One region of the Marinilactibacillus sp. GCM10026970 genome, then DNA from elsewhere that is predicted to be linked to it. Evidence: predicted binding sites of a transcription regulator. Region 1 holds the regulator's gene; the other holds the start of a gene.
What was found. Region 1 encodes HrcA, which represses chaperone genes, less so after heat shock. Its sites were predicted from a motif close to TTAGCACTCNNNNNNNNNGAGTGCTAA; they were not measured.

Region 2: a site for HrcA is predicted at 1,615-1,641, ahead of groES (co-chaperone GroES). Genes of this name have one in related genera too.

The regions. Positions count from the first base shown of each region.
Region 1 is NZ_JBHSUL010000034.1:41,753-44,910, reverse strand. Features, by position in the region: gene truB (tRNA pseudouridine(55) synthase TruB) at 1-84, shown strand, start outside; gene ribF (riboflavin biosynthesis protein RibF) at 93-1,049, shown strand; gene hrcA (heat-inducible transcriptional repressor HrcA) at 1,213-2,241, shown strand; gene grpE (nucleotide exchange factor GrpE) at 2,263-2,799, shown strand; gene dnaK (molecular chaperone DnaK) at 2,852-3,158, shown strand, end outside.
Region 2 is NZ_JBHSUL010000021.1:3,386-6,543, forward strand. Features, by position in the region: gene ACFP65_RS06300 (redox-sensing transcriptional repressor Rex) at 1-507, shown strand, start outside; gene ACFP65_RS06305 (DUF4305 domain-containing protein) at 568-771, opposite strand; gene ACFP65_RS06310 (CPBP family intramembrane glutamic endopeptidase) at 800-1,456, opposite strand; gene groES (co-chaperone GroES) at 1,684-1,968, shown strand; gene groL (chaperonin GroEL) at 2,071-3,158, shown strand, end outside.

The sequences.
Region 1 (3,158 bases):
AGCAAAGCTGTTGCGATCTATTCTGAACATCCAACAAAATTAGATAGGATTAAACCAATCAAAGTATTGAGAACAGAAGTGTAGGTGAACGTATGAAAATTATTAAGATCCATCATCCTTATGATCCATCAGCGATTTTTCCAGATGATATTGTATTAATATTAGGATTTTTTGATGGTATTCATAAAGGACATAAAGCTGTTATTGAAACAGGTGTAAAATTAGCAAAAGAAAAAGGGGTAAAAGCAGCTATGATGACGTTTAACCGTCATCCTGCATTTGTATATAGAAAATTTGACCCAGAGTATCACTATTACCTAACCCCCATCAAGAGAAAAGAAGAACTGCTTGAGCAGACAGGAATTGATATTTTATATGAAGTAGATTTCACTTCCAGCTTTGGTACTTTAGCACCACAAGAATTTGTGGATCAGTATATTGTAGGATGGAATGCTAAGGCAGTCGTAGCGGGGTTTGACTATACTTATGGTAAAGCAGACATTGCTAATATGGACAATCTAAGTCAGTTCGCTAAAGGTCGATTTGAAATTCATCAAGTACAAAAACAACTAGCTTCTGAACAAAAAATTAGTTCTACTCGTATCAGAAAATGTATTGTAGAAGGCAACATGGACGAAGCAAATGATCTTTTAGGCTATGTTTATGAAACTTCAGGTTTTGTAATCCATGGAGATGCTAGAGGACGCACAATTGGTTATCCGACAGCAAATGTTTTATCAGATCCAGATGTCTTTATGCCTAAAATTGGTGTGTATGCTGTTAAGATGTTTGTGGATGACGTTTGGCATGATGGAATGGCGTCGATTGGTTATAACCCGACATTTGGCTATAGAAAAGATATTTCTGTTGAAGTAAATATCTTCGATTATAAAAAAGAAATATATGGTGAAGATGTTCGAATTAAATGGGTTAAGTACTTGAGAGATGAAGTGAAATATGAATCCAAAGAAGGGTTGATTGATCAACTCATTCTTGATGAAAAAGAATCTAGAGCGATTTTATCAAAGGTCAAAATAAATCAAATTTAATAGTTGACAAGTTAAGGATCATTTGTTAAATTATAGTTGTGTTAGCACTCGGTTATGTCGAGTGCTAATTTAATGAAAGTGTTAAGATAGAAGACTTTTGGGTCTTTGCTATTAAATGATTGAAATTATAGATGTCTCTAGCGTGCTTAGGGAGATGATGCACATGTTGACAAAGAGACAGTTGGCTATTTTGGAGACAATCATCAGGATATACACAACAACAAGTATGCCTGTTGGTTCAAAAAGATTAGTCGACGAAACAAATATCGATGCGAGTTCTGCAACGATTCGGAATGAAATGAGTTATCTTGAGAAAATGGGCTTTATCGAAAAGACACATTCGTCTTCGGGTAGGGTACCTTCTTTGAAAGGTTATCGATTTTATGTCGATCATCTCATTCGTCCAAAAAAGGTCGAACAAGATCAGATTGTTATGATCAATAATACATTTGATAGTCATGTACGTCAGATGGATGATTTGTTTCATCAGTCCGCTCAATTATTGTCGCAGCTAACAAGTTACACAGCTTTCGTTCTTGGACCTCAAGGAAAGACAAGCAAATTGATTGGTTTCAGACTTGTGTTACTGAACCATCAACAAGTTATGGCTATCATTCAAACGGATACGGGTGCGATAGAAAACACAGTTTTCCAGATTCCTGAACACGTCAATGAGTCAGATATCGAAAAAGTGACGAACATTTTTAACCAGCATTTAGTGGGAAAATCGCTATATGAGGTTTATCAGAAACTTCAAAACGATATACCGCTGCTGGTCAACAAGTACGCTGCCACTGCTTCAGATATGTTGATGACCATTCAAACAGTCTTTGGTGAGTCGCAAGAAGAACGGCTGCATGTTTCAGGGAAAATGAATCTACTTGATTTCACTGAAAACATGGATAGAAAAAAATTGAAGTCTTTGTATGAATTGCTCGATAACGATCTGGATCTGAATACGATTTTAAGTCGTGTAACAGAAGATTTTGAAGTGAAGATCGGTAGTGAACTCAATCACGAATTGTTTGATGAATTCAGCTTAGTTACGGCTACTTACAAAGTAGACGGTCATGGGGATGGAATAATAGCTGTTCTTGGGCCGACAAGTATGCCTTACGACCAAACTTTTGGTGTATTAGAAGCATTCAGAAAGCAATTATCAGCTAATTTACTCAGATTTTATTTAGAATAATGTTTAAAGTGAGGGCTATATATGGAAGATAATAACGAAGAAATTTTAGATCAAGAAGTTGAAGCGACAGAAGATGAAACAGAGCAAGTTGAACTTGATCCAGTTCAAGAAGAACTTGAAAAAACAAAACAAGAATTAGAAGAAGTACAAGACCGTTATATCCGACTTCAAGCAGAACTAGCAAATATTCAAAAGAGAAACCAAAGAGAAAGAGAACAAGCTACTCGTTACCGTTCTCAGGACTTGGCAAAGCAATTGTTACCAGCATTAGATAATATGGAACGTGCATTAACCATTGAAGTTGAAGATGAAGCTGGCAAAAACTTGAAAAAAGGGATTGAAATGGTTGTGGAAAGCATCAATCATGCGCTTAAGTCAGAAGGCATAGAAGTCATTGAAGCTGAGGGCCAGCCGTTTGATCCAAACTTCCACGAAGCATACACTCAAGTGCCTGCTCAAGAAGGTCAAGACAGCAATGTTGTTGCACAAGTATTTGAAAAAGGATATAAATTAAATGACCGTGTTTTACGTGCGGCGAAAGTAACCGTAACACTTTAATTGTTAAAGTTATTTAAAAATAAAAATTTTAAAAAGCAAAGGTGAGATTATAATGGGTAAAATTATTGGTATTGATTTAGGAACAACAAACTCTGCTGTAGCAGTTCTTGAAGGTGGAGAATCTAAGATCATTCCTAACAAAGAAGGAAACCGTACGACTCCTTCCGTTGTTTCTTTTAAAGATGGCGAAATTCAAGTAGGGGAAGTTGCTAAAAGACAAGCAATCACTAACCCGAACACTGTGATTTCAATTAAACGTCACATGGGTGAAAACTTTAAAGTTGAAGCTGAAGGAAAAGAATATTCTCCTCAACAAGTTTCTGCTTTTATTCTTCAACATTTAAAAGCTTATGCTGAAG
Region 2 (3,158 bases), on a different contig from region 1:
TACGACGTCGAAGCACTAATGAATTTTTTCAGCAAAACGCTCAATCAAGATCGCCTGACAAATGTCGCTTTAATTGGCGTTGGGAATCTTGGACAAGCACTATTGAACTATAATTTCAGACGTAGCAATAATACAAGAATTAGTGCGGGCTTTGATGTGAATAAAGAACTGATTGGTACGGTTCATCAGGGCGTACCTGTTTATCATATTGATGAGATGGTAGAACAACTTGATTTACAGCAGATAGATGTTGCGATACTGACGGTCCCTTCAGAAATCGCTCAAGAAATGGCGAACAAATTAGTTGAAGGTGGCGTGAAAGGAATCATGAACTTTACCCCTATTCGAGTAAATGTGCCGGATAACATCCGAGTACATAATGTCGATTTGACTAATGAACTTCAAACATTGATTTATTTCATCAACTATTATCAAGAGTTAGATGAAGCTGAAGATGAAGTCATGATTGATGAAGATACAGGAGAACTTTTCGTCGAAGAAGACTAAAAAGATAAAAAAACTGCAGGCTATTCGTTCAAAAACTTGAACGAGCAGCTTGCAGTTTTTTTAGACTTTATAATTTTTTTTGATTTTATAGTAGACCTGCACTAAACGGCTTCCTTGAACAAAGTCCCGGGTAGCTAGAAAGACAAACAGTATAGGGAAAAAGTCCCAACCGTCTCTTTGAACGGAACTAATTGTTACATAGATCAGTGCGGCAAACATAGCGTATTTCAAGAAAATATAAGTGAGTAGTTGCTTGGTTGTCATCAGAAAATCCTTTCATAAAACGCGTTCTTTATAAGAAAAATTCTACAAGTATAGCGAATGTATTCATTAAACAGTGAGCGATAATGGGTGTCCAGATATTTTTGGTCTTGTAGTATAGCCAAGAAAAGACAAGCCCCATAACGGAATAAACCAAAATCCTACCATCAAAGTGAATCAAAGCGAAGGCTAAAGAACTGATTATTGCGGCGCCAACACCACCGATTTTTCCAACACTTAAACCAAATAAAACTTTTCGAAAAACAAATTCTTCCATGATAGGGCCAGCGATGGAAACAATCACGATGAAATAAGGATAACGCTTGACGATTTCAAGGATTCCCTGGGTATTTTGTGAGGTGATCGGTGTTCCTAAGAAATTCACTTCAATAAGTGTAGCGATATACTGGGAAACAACTGCAATCACGAATCCTACCACTCCCCAGATCATCACTTTAGATTTCTGTAAGCTGAAGGGTTTTTCAAAGAAAAGATCGAATCGTTTTTTTCTATCTAGGAAGATTATAAGCCCAGCACCTAAAATAAATAAAAGGATATTCGACCAAATTCCCCCAGTAGGCTGTAGAGAAGCAGGTAATAACTGACTAGATAAGATCGTTAAGAATTGAATCATAATGTAAATCAATACGATTTGTAGTCCGGTTTTCTTTTTGTTGTCTGTGTCCATGTGACTCATCCTCGCTCTATCATAACGTTCAGTCAAAGCTGACAATACTAGTAACTTAACATAAAAACCAAGCGTATTCCAGATGAGATTTTTAATTGATTTTTTAACATCAAAAGGCTTGCAAGAAATCCTCGTTTTGAATATACTAAGTATTGGAGTTAGCACTCGGACACTTAGAGTGCTAACACGAATCTAATCAACTAAAAAATTATCGGAGGGATAACACCATGTTAAAACCTTTAGGAAATCGTGTTCTTCTAGAAGTCATCAAAGAAGAAGAAAAAACTGTAAGTGGACTTGTTTTACCAGAATCGGCAAAAGAAAAGCCACAGACAGCAAAAGTTGTAGCAGTAGGTAATGGTAAAGTACTGGAAGACGGCAGACGTGCAGAAGTCGATGTTGCTGTTGGAGAAAAGGTTATTTTCGAAAAGTACGCAGGCTCTGAAGTGAAATACGAAGGTAAAGATTACCTAGTGCTTAAAGATACAGACATCATTGCTGTAGTAGAATAGTTTTTCACACTTGTAAAGCATTCGTATCAATAAGGTCAAATCAATTTTACAATATAAAAATAAAAATCGAACAAAAAATTTACTAAGAGGTGAATGGAAACCATGGCTAAAGATATCAAATTTTCTGAAGACGCACGTGCAGCTATGCTACGTGGAGTTGACAAATTAGCAAATACAGTAAAAGTAACATTAGGACCCAAAGGAAGAAACGTTATTTTAGATAAAGCTTTCGGTGCTCCTCAAATCACTAACGACGGTGTAAGAATTGCCAAAGAAATCGAACTTGAAGATCAGTTTGAAAACATGGGTGCTCAATTAGTAGCCGAAGTTGCAAGCAAAACAAATGATATCGCTGGTGACGGTACGACTACAGCAACTGTTTTAACTCAAGCTATCGTAAACGAAGGAATGAAAAACGTGACAGCTGGAGCAAATCCAGTAGGAATCCGTCGCGGAATCGAAATGGCAACAAGAAAAGCTGTTGAAGCACTACATGAAGCTTCTACTAAAGTTGAAGGTAAAGAATCCATCGCTCAGATCGCTGCGATTTCTTCTGGAGACGAAGAAATTGGTCAATTACTAGCAGATGCTATGGAAAAAGTTGGTAGTGATGGCGTCATCACCATCGAAGAATCTCAAGGGATCGAAACAGAACTTGACGTTGTTGAAGGTATGCAATTCGACCGTGGTTACCTTTCTCAATACATGGTAACAGATAATGAGAAAATGGAAGCTAACCTTGAAAATCCATACGTTTTAATTACAGACAAGAAAATTTCTTCTGTTCAAGATATTCTTCCTGTACTTGAAAACATTATGCAACAAAACCGTCCATTACTGATTATTGCGGACGATATTGAAGGAGAAGCATTGCCTACTTTAGTATTAAACAAAATCAGAGGAACGTTGAATGTTGTAGCAGTTAAAGCACCTGGTTTCGGTGACCGCCGTAAAGGTATGCTTGAAGATATCGCGATTCTGACAAATGGTACAGTGATCACTGATGATCTTGGACTAGACTTGAAAGATATGACGATTGATCAATTAGGTGTTGCTGGTAAAGCGGTTGTTACAAAAGACAACACAACACTTGTTGAAGGAACTGGCGACAAAGGTAACATCGAGCAACGTGTTGCAATGCTTCGCGCACAAGCAGAAGAAACAAATTCTGAATTCGACCGTGAAAAATT